DNA from 3 places in the Allobrachymonas denitrificans genome. Region 3 is predicted to be linked to each of the others. Evidence: predicted binding sites of a transcription regulator. Region 3 holds the regulator's gene; each other region holds the start of a gene.
The links. Region 3 encodes sigma-54, which starts transcription at its own class of promoters, with help from an activator protein. Its sites were predicted from a motif close to TGGCANGNAANCTGCTTT; they were not measured.
Positions count from the first base shown of each region.

Region 1: KKQ75_RS10840 (TorF family putative porin) is a predicted target of sigma-54. The motif match lies at 3,013-3,030, and genes of this name have one in related genera.
Region 2: glnA (type I glutamate--ammonia ligase) is a predicted target of sigma-54. The motif match lies at 2,531-2,548, and genes of this name have one in related genera.

Region 1 is NZ_CAJQUA010000001.1:2,322,134-2,328,170, reverse strand. It holds gene KKQ75_RS10855 (GMC family oxidoreductase) at 1-269, shown strand, start outside; gene KKQ75_RS10850 (ammonium transporter) at 486-1,814, opposite strand; gene KKQ75_RS10845 (P-II family nitrogen regulator) at 1,843-2,181, opposite strand; gene KKQ75_RS10840 (TorF family putative porin) at 2,214-2,972, opposite strand; gene KKQ75_RS10835 (dienelactone hydrolase family protein) at 3,267-3,977, shown strand; gene KKQ75_RS10830 (copper chaperone PCu(A)C) at 4,051-4,518, opposite strand; gene KKQ75_RS10825 (CsbD family protein) at 4,909-5,124, shown strand; gene KKQ75_RS10820 (YifB family Mg chelatase-like AAA ATPase) at 5,289-6,037, shown strand, end outside.
Region 2 is NZ_CAJQUA010000001.1:216,648-222,684, forward strand. It holds gene KKQ75_RS00990 (16S rRNA pseudouridine(516) synthase) at 1-343, shown strand, start outside; gene KKQ75_RS00995 (EI24 domain-containing protein) at 424-1,377, shown strand; gene KKQ75_RS01000 (competence/damage-inducible protein A) at 1,413-2,246, shown strand; gene glnA (type I glutamate--ammonia ligase) at 2,629-4,044, shown strand; gene KKQ75_RS01010 (hypothetical protein) at 4,211-4,768, shown strand; gene glnL (nitrogen regulation protein NR(II)) at 4,802-5,896, shown strand; gene ntrC (nitrogen regulation protein NR(I)) at 5,971-6,037, shown strand, end outside.
Region 3 is NZ_CAJQUA010000001.1:2,171,842-2,177,878, forward strand. It holds gene KKQ75_RS10150 (thiol:disulfide interchange protein DsbA/DsbL) at 54-716, shown strand; gene lptA (lipopolysaccharide transport periplasmic protein LptA) at 803-1,465, shown strand; gene lptB (LPS export ABC transporter ATP-binding protein) at 1,462-2,283, shown strand; gene rpoN (RNA polymerase factor sigma-54) at 2,290-3,963, shown strand; gene KKQ75_RS10170 (hypothetical protein) at 4,110-4,613, shown strand; gene ssb (single-stranded DNA-binding protein) at 5,019-5,543, opposite strand; gene KKQ75_RS10180 (MFS transporter) at 5,714-6,037, opposite strand, start outside.

The sequences.
Region 1 (6,037 bases), 150 kb from region 3:
CGCGGCTGGCCGGCGATATTGCCAGCACGATCTTCCACCCCGTAGGCACCACCAGAATGGGACGCGACGACGATCCCCTGGCCGTGGTGGACAGCCGCCTGCGCGTGCGCGACGGGCGCGGCGGCCGGATTGCCGGTCTGCGCGTGGTGGATGCCGGCATCATGCCCACCATCACCAGCGGCAATACCAACAGCCCGACGCTGATGATTGCCGAGAAGGCGGCGCAATGGATTGCCGCAACACACGCCCGAGATGGCGATCCCGGGTAATCCCCATGTGGTATTCAGGGTAATTCAGGGAAAACCTTGACAGGCCCATGTAAGCCCAGTGGATATAGTTGAGTTACTCGCTGCTTCGGCAATCCGCAGCAGTGGCGAGGGATGAGGAGACAAACCAAATCGAGTGCACCATGCACCAAGCCGATACCTGAACGGTATCGGCTTTTTTTATTCCGGCGGCCGGCGCGTGGCCGGCCGCACATGCCCTCAACGGACGTAGGCAGATTCGCCATGGCTGCTGATGTCGAGACCGACGCGTTCGTCCTCCTCGCTCACGCGCAGTCCGATCAGCTTGTCGACCAGCACAAAGGCCAGTAGCGAGACCACTGCAGACCAGACCAGCGTGATCAGCACGCCCTCGGCCTGCACCCACAACTGGTGCAGCATGGCGTAATCGGCTGCGCCCGTGCCGCCCAGTGCCGGAGCGCTGAACACCCCGGTGAGCAAGGCCCCCAGAATGCCGCCCACGCCGTGCACGCCGAAAGCATCAAAGGCATCGTCCACGCCCAGCAGGCGCTTGAGTCCGGTCACGCCCCAGAAACACACGGGGCCGGCGGCGATGCCCAGCACAATGGCGCCCATCGGGCCGACGGTACCGGCAGCCGGCGTGACGACCACCAGGCCGGCGATGGCGCCCGAGGCGGCACCCAGCATGGACGGCTTGCGTCCCAGCAGGCGTTCGGTGGTAATCCACGACAGGGTGGCTGCAGCGGCCGCACCCAGCGTGTTGACGAATGCCAGCGCCGCCACGCCGCTGGCTTCGAGTGCGGAACCGGCGTTGAATCCGAACCAGCCCACCCACAGCAGCGCAGCGCCCACCATGGTCAGGGTCAGGCTGTGCGGCATCAGCGCTTCGCGTCCCAGGCCGATACGCCGGCCCACCAGTCTCGCTCCCACCAGGCCGGCCACGCCGGCATTGATGTGCACCACGGTGCCGCCGGCAAAATCCAGCGCGCCCTTGCCGAACAGATAGCCCTGCCCCGACCACACCATGTGGGCAATCGGCAGGTAGCTGAACGTGAGCCACAGCACGATGAACGCCAGTACCGCAGAAAAGCGGACGCGCTCGGCAAATGCGCCGACGATGATGCCGCAACTGATCGCGGCAAACGAGCCCTGAAAGGCAACGAATGCCAGTTCAGGCAGCTTGGACTGCGCGCTGAAGGTGTCCGACAGGCTGGCGGCGTTCACACCGGCGAGGAACAGCTTGCCGAAGTCACCCAGCACGGCATTGCCACCGCTGAAGGCCAGGCTGTAGCCGAATACCAGCCAGAGCACGCTGACCAGCGCGAACACGACAAAAACCTGCATCAGCACCGACAGCATGTTCTTGGCGCGCGCCATGCCGCCGTAGAACAGCGCCAGACCGGGAATGCTCATCATCACGACCAACAGTGTGGCCGTCAGCAACCAGGCGACATCGCCCTTGTTGACGCTGGCCTCAGCGACCGCAGCGGGCGCTGCCTGCGCCCAGACGGCGGGGGCAAGCAGCATGCCGGACAGGCCGGCGAGCAGGAAAAAAATGGGCTTTCTCATGATCAGGATCCTCCCGAGTTTCTGCCAGTTACAGGGCAACACTGCCGCTCTCGCCAGTGCGAATGCGGATGACCTGTTCCAGGCTAGTGACAAAAATCTTGCCGTCGCCGATCTTGCCGGTGCGCGCGCTGCTCTCGATCGCCTCGAGCGCCTGCTCCAGCAGCGCGTCATCCACGGCGGCCTCAAGCTTCACCTTGGGCAGAAAGTCGACCACGTATTCGGCGCCCCGGTATAGTTCGGTATGGCCCTTCTGGCGGCCAAAGCCTTTCACTTCGGTGACGGTAATGCCCTGCACGCCAATCTCGGACAGGGCCTCGCGGACTTCATCGAGCTTGAAGGGCTTGATGATGGCGGTGATGAGTTTCATGTTGCTTCCCCTGAGTGTGAATGTGATGTTGACTAGAAAACGGCCTTGAGTCCGGCAATGGCGCGCGGACGGTTGATATCGCCCCAGCTGGTGCGCCGGTCGGCACCCGCAATCCCGGCAGTCAGGGTCAGGTGCGGCTGGAATTCCCAGGCCAGTCCCAGGCTGTAGTCCGAATAGTCCGACAGGCCGCCGGCGCGCACCTGCGCAGGCAGGAAGGTGTGGCCGAGTGCTGCCTGCAAGCCCAGGCCGGAACCCAGCGGGTGGCTCCAGGCAAGGTTCACATAGCCGGTTCCGCGACCGCCGTCGAGTCCGAAATAGCGACGCGACACAGTGTGCGAGTACTTCAGCGTCAGTTCTTCCCAGCTGCCGGCCGCGTAGACTTCGGTGGTGTTGAGGCGTGCATCTCCCGGATACTGGTAGCGCAATAGGCCGAAATCCCAGTTCACCGGGCCCGTGCTGGTACGGTAGCCACCATAGAAATCCATTTCTACGCGGGCATCCTTGTTCAGGCGCACGCTGGAATTCCAGTTGCCCAGATAAAAGCCGTTGGCAAAACTGTAGTCGAGCCCGCCCTGCAGCGCCGGGCGCACGGCGCGGGTCTTGCCGCTGTCGGAGACATACTGGTCCTGGCCCCGATACTTGTAGAGGCTGACCAGCCCGACGTTGACGCTCAGGGGCGAAGGGGCCGCCTCGGGAGCAGGGCTGGTGGCAAGCTGCGCCAGGCAGGCTTGCGTCAGGAACAGGGACGGAATCAGGACGGCACTTGAACGGAGGGCAAAATTTCCCGGCATGGAACTTCCTTTCAGGATGTGGATGAGAGACATCCCAAGCCAAGCACAAAACATGCCAACTTCATTTTTTCGGTGCCCCACGCCGGGACTGCCCCCTTGCAAGCCCGTGCTCCGGTTTCCCATGCACACCCTTGTTGCAATTGCTTGCACTGCTTTGGTGCAATCACGGCCCTGTTGCCGGGAGTTGCCGGCCCGGAGCGCCGTGCAGCGAAGCAGCCGGCATAATCAGCCGCAAGTGCCCTGGCACCCAGACCGCCATCCCCGGCGGCATTCATCCATCGAGAGGAGACACCCATGAGCAACAGCCAGACCATCGACATCCAGTCCACCGACGGCACCGGCACGTTCAGTGCCTATGTCGCCGTTCCGCCCTCCGGCAAGGGGCCGGCACTGGTCATCTGCCAGGAAATCTTTGGCGTGAACGCCACCATGCGCGAGGTTGCCGACGGATTTGCACAGGAGGGTTTCGTGGCCGTGGTGCCGGATCTGTTCTGGCGCCTGGAGCCCGGCGTCGAGCTGGATTACACGCCGGAAGGCTGGCAGAGCGCGTTCGGCTTCTTCAACAGCTTCGACCAGGACGTGGGGACGCAGGACATTGCCGCCACCTTGCGCGCTGCACGCGCCCTGCCCGAATGCCAGCAGCACGACAAGGCCGGCGTAGTCGGCTATTGTCTGGGTGGCAAGATGGCCTATCTGGCAGCCTGTCGTACCGACGCAGCGGTGTCGGTCGGCTACTACGGTACCGGCATCGAGAACAGGCTGGACGAAATGGACAACATCCAGGGCCGGCTGGTGCTGCACTTTGCCGGCAATGACGAATACTGCCCGCCCGAGGCGCAGGCGCAAATCCGCGCCGCCGCCGAAGGCCGTGCGAATGTGGCCATTTACGACTATCCGGGGGTGCAGCATGCTTTCTCGCGTCCGCGCGGCGATCACTACGCTGCTGCCGCCGACGCGCTGGCACGCGCACGCACGCTGAAGGCGCTGCGCGAAGTGCTGCGCTGAACAGCCGCTGGGGGCGTCAAGCCCTTGCCAGGGGAATGGGCGACATGGCCAGCCCCCCGGCCACGGAGCGGGCTTAGTGCTTCATCATGGCGCCGTGCCCCTGGCTCCCCTGGGGCGCCAGGCTTTGCACGGTGGCCTGCACCTGCTTGGTGATGGTCTTGCCCTTGGCTGCGCCCTCGAAGGTCAGTGTCAGCGGCACCTGCTCGCCCGCCTTGAGCGGCTGCTTGAGGTCCATCAGCATCACGTGGTAGCCGCCCGGCTTCAGCTCGAGCGGCTTGCCCTTGCCCAGCGCAATGCCGTCCACGCGGCGCATTTTCATCACGTTGTCCTGCATCACCATCTCGTGGATCTCGGCCACGCCGGCCACAGGTGAACTGGCGGCAACCAGACGCAGATCCTGGTCGGCCTGCAGGCGCATGAAGGCACCGGTGGCACGCTGTGCCGGCACGGTGCCGCGCACCCAGGGATCGCTGACGGTGACATCGGCCTGTGCCAGTGTGGCGGCGCCAAACAGGGCGAGAGCAAGGGCGAGGTGTTTCATGAGATGACTCCGGGATAGGTTGAAAGCGCCGGCTTCGCCGAGGGGCCGGGTGCTGGGCATGCCTGCCGGATCACCGTTCCGCCAGCCTGCGCCATGCATGGCATTATGCCGGCCACGACCAGCAGCCGGCTTGATCCGGATCGGCCGGAGGCCACCTTCCTGCCTCCAGCGATTGCTCCGCTGGCCACCACCGGCGTACGCCTCGCAGCAAACGCGGCGGCGTCCGCCCTTTCCTACAGCCACTGGTTCCGGGTTCCTACGGGCAGGACTGACGCGGCCGCTTAGCATGAAAGCCATGGTTGCACTGCACCTGCCACCCAATGGCAAGGCAGCCATTCCGAAGCCATCCGGCTACCTGGAACGATCATGAAAGGAAACACCATGACTGCGATCAACAAGGACACCATCGAAGGCAACTGGAAACAGCTCAAGGGCAAGGTCAAGGAACAGTGGGGCAAGCTCACCGACGACGACCTGGACGTGATTGCCGGCAAGCGCGACCAGCTGGTCGGCCGCCTGCAGGAACGTGCCGGCATTGCCCGCGACGAGGCTGAAAAGCAGGTCAAGGATTGGGAAGGCCGCAATCCCGACTGGAAGTGGCTCTAATGCTGCCTTTGCGCACGCTGCTGTAACACCGGATCGCGTCGTCTGTGGACGGCGCTGGTCCCGAAATCCCCGCCGGCTTCGGCCTGCGGGGATTTTTGCGTTTGTGGGGCGCATTCCTGTCGAAATGCAGCAATAATTAGTACTTTAAATTTAATTATTGCTGCATGAGCCTCGCCCTGATTCCCACCCGCGCCCTGCTTGGCCTGTCTGCGCCCGCGGTCACCGTCGAAGTGCATCTGGCCAATGGCCTGCCGAGTTTCACGCTGGTGGGACTGGCCGATACCGAGGTGAAGGAGGCGCGCGAACGGGTGCGCAGCGCCATCCACAATGCAGGGCTGGAGTTTCCCAACAACAAGCGCATTACTGTGAATCTGGCGCCTGCGGATCTGCCCAAGGATTCCGGGCGCTTCGATCTGCCGATTGCGATCGGCATTCTGGCTGCGAGCGGGCAGATGGATGCGGCGCGGCTGGGCGGGCATGTGTTTGCCGGGGAGTTGTCGCTGTCCGGGGAGCTGCGGCCGGTGCGGGGCGCACTTGCCATGGCGGCGGCACTGGTGGAACAAGGGGAGCAACTGCCGCTGGTGCTGCCGCCCGGCAGTGCGGAAGAAGCGGCGCTGGTGCCTGGCTCCCGCGTGTACCGGGCGCGCCATCTGCGCGATGTGGTGGCACGCTTCCAGGCTCCCGGCGCAACCGCCATGCCTGCATCCGAAGACGAAGATGGCTGGCAGTTGCTGCAGGCCGATCCTGTGCTGCCCACGCCGGACTATCCCGATCTGGCTGACGTGAAAGGCCAGGCCGCGGCACGGCGGGCGCTGGAAATTGCGGCTGCCGGCGGCCATAGTCTGCTGCTCGTGGGGCCTCCTGGCGCGGGGAAGTCCATGCTGGCCCGCCGCTTTGCCGGCTTGCTGCCGCC
Region 2 (6,037 bases), 2.0 Mb from region 3:
CATGGCATCGCCCAGGCACCACGTGCCGAAGGTCTACCAGGTGACGTGCAAACACCCCGTCGAGGCACGCCAGGTGCAGCGCCTGCTGGACGGCGTGGTGCTGGATGACGACCCGAGGCCGGTGAAGGCAGCGGCCTGCGAGCAGACTGGCGAGCACACGCTGGACCTGACCCTGACCGAAGGCAAGTACCACCAGGTCAAGCGCATGCTGGCGGCTGTCGGCAATCGCGTGGAAGGGCTGCACCGCAGCCGCATCGGCGCGCTGGAGCTGCCGCCCGATCTGGCGCCCGGGCAGTGGCGCTGGCTGGCTCCCGAACAGCTGGCTGCGCTGACGACCCGATAAACCCGACTGCGCCGATGCCGCCCGTCGAAAACGCTGCCGGCTGCCGCGCACTGTCACACTGACTTGCTACACTGCATGCCATGAAAATCATGCTGGATGCCTTCTGGCGCGCGGTGGCCTACTGCCTGCATCCGCGCGTTATCCTGCTCTCCCTGCTGCCGCTGCTGCTGATGGTGCTGGCGGGCCTGGCCTTTGCCCAGTGGGGCTGGTGGCCGGTGGTGGATGCGGTGCGTCTTTGGCTGGATGGCACGGCGGTACAGACCGTGATCGACCAGGGCTTCGACTGGCTGGGCGTGCCGCAATTCAAGTCGGTGGTGCCGGCGCTGGTGGTGGTGGTGCTGGTGACGCCGCTGATCGTGATCCTCTCGCTGCTGGCGGTGGCCACATTGATGACGCCGGCGCTGGTGAAGATGGTGGGGGCACGCCGCTTTCCCGATCTCGAGCGTCGCCACGGAGCCGGCTTTTTCGGCAGCCTGGGCTGGTCGCTCGGCCACACGCTGCTGGCGCTGATGCTGCTGATGGTGAGCATTCCACTCTGGTTTCTTCCTCCCCTGATGCTGGTGGTGCCGCCGCTGATCTGGGGCTGGCTGACCTATCGCGTGATGAGTTTCGACGCCTGGGCCGAGCACGCCAGCAGGCAGGAGCGCCGTGCCCTGATGCAGCGCCATCGACTGGAACTGCTGACCATGGGCATCGTCACCGGCCTGCTGGGCGCTGCGCCGAGCGTGGTGTGGGCTTCGGCGGCGGTGTTCATTGCCGCTTTCGTGGTGCTGATTCCGGCGGCAATCTGGATTTATGCGCTGGTGTTTGCCTTCTCTTCGCTCTGGTTCAGCCACTTCTGCCTGCAGGCCCTGCAGCAGTTGCGGCAGGAGCAGGAATCCGGCTACCGCGGCTCGACTGGCGTGCAGACCACGCTGGATGTACAGGCACGCGAAGTCGGGCGTGCGTCCGCCACCGGCGCCGGAGAGTCCGCGGCCCTGCCGCCTGCTGCCGTGCCAGGCCCTACTGACACTGCCAACAGGGAGGTTTCGTGAATTCCCCGACCCCGCTTGATCCGTCCGGCATCGTGCTGCCGTCCCCGCCCCCGCATGTCACGCTGCCACGCTTCGGTCTGCTGCTGGTGGGTGATGAACTGCTGTCCGGCCGCCGCTCCGACCAGCATCTGCCCAAGACCATCGAGTTGCTGGCCGCGCGCGGGCTGACGCTGTCCTATGTGCACATGGTGGGGGATGCGCGGGCCGATATCGCTGCGCAGTTGCGCCAGGTGCTGGCGAGTGGTGACGTGGTGTTCTCCTGTGGCGGCATTGGCGCCACACCCGATGACCAGACGCGCCAGGCCGCAGCCGAAGCGCTGGGGGTGCCACTGGTCCTGCAGCCGCAGGCGAAAGTGCTGATCGACCAGCGTTTTGCCGAGCTGGCGGAGCAAAAGGGCATCTCTTTCGAGCCCGAAAGCGCAGACCACCAGCAGCGCCTGCAGATGGGGGTATTTCCGCAGGGGGCGCAGATCGTGCCCAATCCCTACAACCGGATTCCGGGCTTTTCGGTCGGGCATGTGCATTTCTTCCCCGGCTTTCCTGCCATGGCCTGGCCCATGATGGAGTGGGTGCTCGATACCTATTACGCGTTCTGGTTCGACCAGCGTGCCTGGGCCGAAAATGCGGTGGTGGTCAAGAACGCCTCGGAAGCCATGCTGACGCCGATGATGGAAGCGCTGGAGGCGCGTTATCCCGGCATCAGGGTGTTCAGCCTGCCCACGCTGCAGCACCCCGTGCATGGTCCCCATATCGATCTGGGGGTGAAAGGCGATCCGGCACAGGTGACGCAGGCCTTTGCCGAAATGATGGCGGGCTTGCGCAGCCTGGGTTGCGAACTCGGGCCGGTGCAGCATCCCGCAGCGCTGTAGGCACGGCTGGCGCCGGCATGGGGCAGCGTCCGACAAACTGTGCACCGATTGGGTGCATCTCCTTGGTTGCGCAAATGCACCAATTTGGTGCGATGTCCTCCATTCGACCGAAGCACGCGGCGGTTGCCCGCAATGCCGCCCGCGGCGCTCCGGGAAATTTTCTCGCGCCAGCGGCATTTCGCCCGGCCAAAGCATGCTCCGAAGGTGCACAATCACAGGCGAAACCTTTCTGTCACAGGAGCCGGGCTCGGTGGACAGGCACTGTTTCTGTTGGTCTTGAAAGTTGGCACGCTTCCTGCTTGTATTGCTGTCAGACCCGGGAAGGTCGCCTGTATGCCAGACCGGATGACAACCTATACGTAACCTCTTGAGGAGAAACAGCATGGCAAAGAACGTCGCTGATGTGATGAAAATGGTCGAAGAAAACGAAGTCAAGTTCGTCGACTTCCGTTTCACCGATACGCGTGGCAAGGAACAGCACGTGACCGTGCCGATCTCCCACTTTGACGAAGAAAAATTCAACGAGGGCCATGCCTTCGACGGTTCTTCCGTGGCCGGCTGGAAAGGCATCGAGGCGTCGGACATGCTGCTGATGCCCGATCCCAACACCGCCAACATCGACCCCTTCTTCGAAGAAACCACGCTGATTCTGAGCTGCGACGTGCTGGAACCGGGTGACGGCAAGGCCTATGACCGCGATCCGCGTTCCATCGCCAAGCGCGCCGAAGCCTACCTGAAGGCCTCCGGCCTGGGCGACACCGCCTACTTCGGTCCCGAACCCGAGTTCTTCATTTTCGACAACGTGCGCTGGAGCACCGAGCCGGGCAACACGTTCTACACCATCGACGAATACGAAGCGCCCTGGAACAGCGGCCGCCAGTTCGATGGTGGCAACAAGGGCCACCGTCCCACCACCAAGGGGGGCTACTTCCCCGTGCCCCCGGTCGACAGCACGCAGGACATGCGCGCCGAAATGGTGCTGATCCTCGAATCGCTGGGCATCCCGGTCGAGGTGTTCCACCACGAAGTGGCCGGTGCTGGCCAGAACGAGATCGGCACCAAGTTCAGCACGCTGGTGGAGCGCGCCGACTGGACGCAGCTGCAGAAGTACGTGATCTGGAACGTGGCCAACGCCTATGGCAAGACCGCCACCTTCATGCCCAAGCCCTACCACGGTGACAACGGCTCCGGCATGCACGTGCACCAGTCCGTGTGGAAGGACGGCAAGAACCTGTTCGCCGGCAACGGCTATGCCGGCCTCTCCGATTTCGCCCTGTACTACATCGGCGGCATCATCAAGCACGCCCGTGCCCTGAACGCCATCACCAACCCCGGCACCAACAGCTACAAGCGCCTGGTGCCGCACTTCGAGGCGCCGGTGAAGCTGGCCTATTCCAGCCGCAACCGTTCCGCTTCCATCCGCATCCCGCACGTGGCCAGCGACAAGGCACGCCGCGTCGAGGCCCGCTTCCCGGATCCGCTGATGAACCCCTACCTGGGCTTTGCGGCCCTGCTGATGGCCGGTCTGGACGGCGTGGAGAACAAGATCCATCCGGGCGAAGCCGCCACCAAGGACCTGTACCACCTGCCGCCGGAAGAGGACAAGCTGATCCCGACCGTGTGCCACAGCCTGGACCAGGCGCTGGAAGAGCTGGACAAGGACCGTGCCTTCCTGACCAAGGGCGGCGTGTTCTCCGACAGCATGCTCGATGCCTACATCGACCTGAAGATGACCGAAGTGAACCGTGTGCGCATCCAGGTGAACCCGGTGGAATTCGACATGTACTATTCGCTGTGATGCAGTGATGACCCCAGGAAAAGGCGGCTTCGGCCGCTTTTTTCATGGCGGGGGCGTTACCATGTCTTCACGAAATTTTCATCGAGTTGCGATATAGTATTTTGGTTTTAGTGAATGTTGCTGCTCCGCCTTGCATGGGCGGGCAGGGATGATGATGTTCTGTGCCATGGTCCGCCTGCGTTTTTTCCACCTGTTGTCGTCTGCTGCTTCTGCTGCCGTGTTTCTCCTGGCGGGCATGGTGGCTGCGTCTGCACAGGCTTCGGGCAGCGTCTATCGCTGCGGCAATGAATACACCAACCAGCCCAGCAGCATCCAGCGTGGCGGCTGTGTGCTGGTAACGGGCGGTGCGGTGACGGTGGTGCGCAATGCCGGCCGCGGAGGCGGGCAGCCGGTGGCAGTCGCCAGGGCCGCAGCGCCGCGTCGGCCGGCTGCCAATGTACAGGCAGTGAGCCTGCCGGCCTCGCGTCATGTGGTGGCCAGTTCGGTGCAGCGCGCCCGTGATGGCGGTGCGCGCAGCATCCTGCAGGCCGAGCTGAACAAGGCCATGCAGCGCCTGGGCGAGTTGCGCCGCGAATACAACAATGGCGAGCCGGAGCGTCTGGGCAGCGAGGCGAAAAACTACCAGAAATACCTCGACCGCGTGTCCGGCCTGCGTGCCGGCATCCAGCGGGCGGAGAGCGATATTGCCGGCCTGCAGCGCGAACTGGGCCGAGCGGGCAGTTGATCCGAGATCGTCGTGCGCTAGCATGGCAGCATCATGAGCCCCTCCGAATCGCCCACTGCTGCAGCGCCTACGCACCCTGACTCCGCGTTTGCGGCCTTCGACCGGCTGGCCACGCTGATTGCCGTAGTCGGTCAGGATGCGCGCATCCGCTTTGCAAACACGGCACTGGAAAACGCCTGGGGCCTGTCGCGCCAGCTGCTGCACGGCCTGGCGCTGGATCGCAGCATGGCTGATCCGGCCGCGTTTGCGCGGGCGGTGCGCGATGCGGGCAGCGGCGCCTTTTCTGCATTGCGCTATGACAGCCAGTTGCTGCGCCCGGGACAGGAGCCCTTGCCCGTGCATGTGGTGGTGGAACAAGGGGAGCAGCCGGACCAGGTGGTGATCGAGATGCTGCCGCTGGACACGCAGGCACGCCACGAACGGGAAGACCGTCTGCTGGCAGAGGCGCAGGCGCACAAGGAGCTGGTGCGCAACCTCGCGCACGAGATCAAGAATCCGCTCGGCGGGCTGCGCGGGGCCGCGCAGCTGCTCGAAATGGAGCTGGAGGATGCGGCGCTCAAGGAGTACACGCAGGTGATCGTGCGCGAAGCCGACCGCCTGCAGGCGCTGGTGGACCGCATGCTGGCGCCGCATCGCAGCGCCCCCAAGCGCGAGTCGGTGAATATCCACGAGATCTGCGAGCATGTGCAGCGGCTGGTGCTGGCGGAGTTTCCGTCCGGGCTGACGGTGGTGCGCGACTATGACGCGTCGATTCCGGAGTTTCAGGGAGACCGCGAGCGATTGATCCAGGCAGTGCTGAACATCGTGCGCAATGCCGCACAGGCGCTGCGGCCGCAGATGCAGGAGGGCACGGCCTGCATTACCCTGCGCACGCGGGTGGTGCGACAGATCACGCTGGGCAGGCAGCGGCACAAACTGGCACTGGAATTGCTTGTGATCGATAACGGTCCGGGCATCGCGCCCGGGCTGCTGGAACAGGTGTTCTATCCGCTGGTAACCGGCAAGGCCGAGGGGACCGGTTTGGGGCTGACCCTGGCCCAGTCGTTCGTGCAGCAGCACCATGGCCTGATTGAATGCGAAAGTGCGCCGGGACACACCGTGTTCCGCGTGACGATTCCTCTGGTCTGATCGCGCTGGTGCACGGGTGGTCGCTAGCATGCACCAAAAAGGTGCATACTGGCATTCCCAACAAGGTGCACGCCATGAAATCAGTCTGGATTGTTGACGACGACGCTTCCATCCGCTTCGTGCTGGAGCGGGCGCTGCAGC
Region 3 (6,037 bases):
TGACTGACATCTGCGCCCCGGGCGCAGTCCGTATTCGACCCTGGAGCATCCGAATGAAACGACGCGAATTCGCTATCGCCGGCGCAGCCGGCACCGCCGCAGTGGCAGGCCTGGCCGGCATGGGCCTGCAGGCCAACGCCCAGCAAGCTCCGGCGCAGGCCGTGGCCGGCAAGGACTACATGGTCCTGAAAAAGCCCGCCAGCACGGATGCCCCCAAGGGCAAGGCCGAAGTCGCCGAATTCTTCGGCTACTGGTGCCCGCACTGCCACAGCTTCGAGCCCGAGTTCAACGCCTGGCTCAAGCAGGTGCCGCCGCAGGTGGTGGTGCGCCGCGTGCCCGTGGCCTTCCGTCCCGAAATGGCACCGCTGCAGCGCATGTTCTATGCGCTGGAAACGCTGGGCTATGTCGGCCTGATGCACGGCCGCGTGTTCGATGCCATCCACAAGCAGCGCATCAACCTGATGACGGACGCCAACATACTGGCCTGGGCGGCCCAGCAGCCCGAACTCAAGGGCCGCTTCGAACAGGCTTACAAATCCTTCGGCATGGACGCCAAGCTGCGCCGTGCCAACCAGCTGGCCATGGACTATGGCATCGAGGGCGTGCCCTCGCTGGGCGTGGCCGGCAAGTTCTACATCGATGGCGAAACCGCCAAGGGCCTGACCCGCGGCCTGCAGATCGCCACGACCCTGGCCCTCCAGGCGGCCAAGGGCTGACCGGCGCTGGCGGCCGCCCCGGCCGCCTCGCTACAATGGCTGCATCCCCTCTTGCCGGTGCCTGTGCACCGGCCCAACGACACTCCATGAAACAAGTCCTGCTTTCCAGCGTCGTCGCCCTGCTGTGCAGCACCATGCTGCTGCCCGCGCACGCCGAACTGGCCGACCGCAACAAGCCCATGAACGTGGAAGCGGACGCCATGCAGTACGACGACCTGAACAAGATCAGCACCTTCACCGGCCGCGTGGTGGCGACCAAGGGCACCATCATCCTGCGCGCCGGCAAAGTCGAGGTAAGACAGGATGCCCAGGGGAACCAGCATACGCTCGCCATCAGTGACGGGAAGCGACCCGTCTTCATGCGCCAGAAACGCGAAGGCCTGAACGAGTTCTTCGAGGGCGAAGGCGCACGTATCGAGCGTGATGAGCTGAGCCAGATCACCCGTCTTATCGGCAACGCCAAGCTGCGTCGCCTGGTCGGCAACACGCTGGCGGATGAAGTGGTGGGCGACACCATCGTCTACAACGAAGTGACCGAGACCTACAACGTGGTGGGCGGCCCGTCCACCGCGGCGGGCGGCGCGGCTGCCGGTGCCGTGCCGGCAGGCCGCGTGCGGGCCACCATCGTGCCAGTCGGCCCGGGTGGCAGCCGCGTCGTGCCCGGCGCCAAGCCGGCGGCCACCGCACCTGCCGCCCCTCGCACCGGCACCACGCTGCGCCCGAGCAGCGCCATCGGGAACCGCCAATGACCGCCGCCGCCGAACTCCGCGAGCCCGCTTTGGCCGCTGCCACCGGCGCGGCCGACGCTCTGACGGCCACCGATACCGGCAGCCAGCTCGTGGTGCGCCATTTGCAGAAGACCTACGGCCGGCGCAAGGTGGTCAAGGACGTCTCGCTCACCGTGCGCAAGGGCGAAGTGGTCGGCCTGCTCGGCCCCAACGGCGCCGGCAAGACCACGTCCTTCTACATGATCGTCGGCCTGATCCGCGCCGATGGCGGCACCATTTCCATCGACGGCGAGCCGATCGAGGACATGCCGATCCACCGCCGCTCGCGCATGGGCCTGTCCTACCTGCCGCAGGAAGCCTCCATCTTCCGCAAGCTCACGGTGGAGGAAAACATCCGCGCCGTGCTCGAACTGCAGGTGGACGAACGCGGCCGCAAGCTGGGCCGCAACGACATCGACAGCCAGCTCAACGCGCTGCTGGAAGACCTGCACATTGCACAACTGCGCGAATCGCCTGCGCTGGCGCTGTCCGGCGGCGAGCGCCGCCGCGTCGAGATCGCCCGCGCCCTGGCCACGCAGCCGCGCTTCATCCTGCTGGACGAACCCTTTGCCGGCATCGACCCGATCGCCGTGCTCGAGATCCAGCGCATCATCCAGTTCCTGAAGCAGCGCGGCATCGGCGTGCTCATCACCGACCACAACGTGCGGGAAACGCTGGGTATCTGCGATCATGCCTGCATCATCAGCGACGGCACCGTCCTGATGGAAGGCACGCCCGAAGAAATCGTCGCCAACCCCGAGGTGCGCCGCGTCTATCTGGGCGAACACTTCCGCATGTAGGACGGCATGAAGCCCGGCCTGCAGCTGCGCACCGCCCAGGGGCTGGCGCTCACGCCGCAACTGCAGCAGTCGATCCGGCTGCTGCAACTGTCCACGCAGGAGCTGCAGCAGGAATTGCAGCAGGCGCTGGCCGAGAACCCGTTTCTGGAGTTGCTGGAAGATGGGGAAGGCTCCCTTCCCGAGTCCGCTTCGGGCGACGATGACACCCAGGCTGAACCGGCCGACGCATTCGCGAGCGGGGATTTCCGCGCGGAAGCAGCGGCTGCTTCCGGGGCCGATGCCTACGACAATGAAACTACCGCCAGTTCCTCCGCGCTCAACGACGCCGCCAGCGTGCTGGCCGATGATGCCGCCCCAGGCAGCGCCGGCCCGGCCGAGGAGGGCGACGAGGCTCTGTGGCAACACGGACAGGATTCCGGCAGCGACGCCCCCGAAACCGGGGATGCAGCCGCCTCCGAATCGCGCGACAGCTGGGAAACCGACACTCCTTACCCCTCCGCCCCCGCCAGCGGCGACGACGACTGGCAGGACCGCCTGCAGGCCGCCACCAGCCTGACCGAGCACCTGGAACAGCAGGCCCACGCCCTACGTCTGGATCCGCAGGAGCAGGCCGCCCTGCAATGCCTGATCGATTCGCTCGACGAGCGCGGCTGGCTGGCCGATTCGCTGGACGAGCTGGCCGACTCCCTGCTGCCGCAGCTGGCGGACGACAGCAGCACCATCGAGGAACAGCGCGAGGAATTGCTGCACCTGCTCACCATGGCACTGCGCCTGCTGCAGGCCATGGAACCGGCCGGCGTGGGCGCACGCGACCTGGCCGAGTGCCTGCGCCTGCAGCTGGCGACGGACCGTCTGGCCGCCCACCCTGCCGCCAGCACCGCGCGCGCCGTGCTGGCGCAGCCGCTGGACCTGCTGGCACGCCGCGACATCCGCAGCCTGGCGCGCCAGACCGGCAGCCCGGCCGATTCCGTCAAGGCCGCCCTGCAGCTGATCGCCACGCTGGAGCCGCAACCGGCGCGCCGCTTCGCCCCGGCCGAGCGCGAATTCATCGTGCCCGATGCCGTGGTGCATCGCCTGCCCGCGCGCGCGGGCATGACAGGCTGGCAGGTGCAGCTCCACGCCGAAGCCCTGCCGCGCTTGCAGGTCCAGGAACGCTATGCCGCCCTGCTGCGCCAGCATCGCGACGGCAGCGCCGAGGCCCTGCAGCAGCAGCTCAACGAGGCGCGCTGGCTGGTGCGCAGCCTGCAACAGCGCCAGGACACGCTGCTACGCGTGAGCGAGGCCATCGTGCAGCGGCAGGCCCGCTTCCTGGCCGAAGGCCCGCTGGCCATGCAACCGCTGGTGATGCGCGAGATTGCCGACACGCTGGGCCTGCACGAATCCACCATCAGCCGCGTCTGCAGCGGCAAGTACCTGTCCACGCCGTGGGGCACCTTCGAGCTGAAGCACTTCTTCGGCTCCGGCCTGGCCAGCGAGGACGGCAGCAGCACCAGCAGCACCGCGGTGCGCACGCTGATCGCGCAATGGATCGCCGAGGAGCCAGCGCGCAAGCCGCTCAGCGACAGCCGCCTGTGCGAGCTGCTGCAGGAGCGCGGCATCCAGTGCGCGCGCCGCACCGTCGCCAAGTACCGCGAGCAGCTGCGCATCCCCCCGGCGCACCTGCGCAAGAGCCTCGATTAAGGTCGCCTGCGGCCTACTCCTGCGTCGTCCGCGGGCTGACAGCGCCTCGCCCTGCTCTCCCACGAAGCGCCCCCGGCTGTGTTTCCACAATGGAGCCCATGCAGCCGGAAAGAGCTGCATGCCCCCCAACCCGACAGGAGATACGCATGAACACCCCCAACAACCCCCATAACGTTCCCGAAACCCCGCAGGACGCCCGGGAAGAAGCCAGCACCGTCGGCATGGCCGGTGGCGCCTTGGCTGGTGCCGCTGCAGGTGCAGCCATCGGCGCTGCGGCTGCCGGCCCCGTCGGCGTGATCGCCGGTGGCGTGATTGGCGCGCTGACCGGTGGCGTGGTCGGCTACACCGCCGTGGATTCGGCCGACCCCAACTATGCCTACTGGGAAGACAGCTACCAGAGCCAGCCCGGCTACCGTGCCGACTACGACTACACGCGCGACTACAGCCCCGCCTACCGTCTGGGCTACCAGGGCCGCGGCGTCTACGCCGGCCGCAGCTGGGACGAATCGGAAGCCGACCTGGCGCGCGACTGGGACACCATCAAGGGCGACTCCCGCCTGACCTGGGAAGAGGCCAAGGCCTCCGCCCGCTCCGCCTGGCACCGTGTCGAGGAAGCCCTGCCGGGCGATGCGGACGGCGACGGCCGCTAAGCCGCACGGCAGCGCCCAATGAAAAACCCCGGCAGGTCATACACCGCGCCGGGGTTTAATGCGGCACCTGGCTATGGTGCGGCTGAAAAAGCTGGCATGAATTCCGCAGCATGCCCTGCGCGCGGGGGCCTGATGGCCCTGCCGCCGCCTCCCTTGGCTGGAAGCGCCTCCTGTGTGACGGAGTGATGTCATCTTAGCGTCGGACATCGCTGCTTCGCCCCGGGAAAGCCCGTAAAACCGGTGCCAGTGTGTGAACACATGTAAAAGCACAGGCCCTGCGGCTTCAGCCAAAAAACTCCCCGCAGCAGGCGCCCCAGCTGCTGCGGTGCACGGCATCGCTGCATGAAAAAACCCTCGCCTGTGCATGACAAGAGCGAGGGTTTGCTTACGCTTTCGGCGCGCCGGTCAGAACGGAATATCGTCATCCATGTCGCCAAAGCCGCCGGCATCCGGGGCCGGAGCAGGGGCCGGGGCACGCTGCGGAGCGGGTGCACGCGGGGCCGGAGCGGCACTGCGCGGGGCACCGTAGCCGCCACCGCCGCCGCCGAAGCTGTCGTCATCGCCATAAGCGCCGCCGGAGCCGCCCATGCCTTCGCGCTTGCCCAGCATCTGCATCTGGTCCACGCGGATTTCGGTGGCGTAGCGGTCCTGGCCAGTGGCCTGGTCCTGCCACTTGCGCGTGCGGATGCTGCCTTCCACATAGATTTGCGAACCCTTGCGCAGGTACTGGCCGGCGATTTCGGCCAGACGGCCGTTGAATACCAAGCGGTGCCATTCGGTGTGCTCGCGCATTTCGCCGCTCTGCTTGTCCTTCCAGCGGTCGGACGTGGCGAGGGTGACGTTGGCGACCTGGTCGCCACTGGGGAAGGTGCGGATTTCGGGATCGCGGCCGAGGTTGCCGACGAGAATGACCTTGTTGACGGAAGCCATGGAATATGTCCTTGGTTGACCCTTGCCAGTTGCGTCTGACGGTGGCACAGGGGGTTGATGAAAGCGGTGCAGACACGCATGCGCTGCAGCGGATACGAATGATACCGCGTGCACGGCACCCTGCATCAGGGTCAGACCCGATGTTGCGTATTTAATACTATTTATTTATATCAGGCGGATGCCTGCCGGCCCGGCGCCGTCATGCCCAGTGCCACCAGCAGCCACAGCAGCGTCAGCACGCCGCTGGCCAGGAACAGCGCCTGCGGACCGGAATGCTTGAGCAGGATGCCACCTACCGCGCCGCCGGCAAACAGGCCGAGTGACTGCAGCGTGTTGTACACGCCCAGCGCCATGCCGCGCGCCTGCGGCGGCGCCTGGCGCGATACCAGGCTGGGCTGCGAAGCTTCCAGCATGTTGAAGCCGCTGAAGAACACCAGCAGCAGCAGGCCCAGCACCCACAGCGAGGGCGCCGCAACCCCGCTGCCGCTCATCCA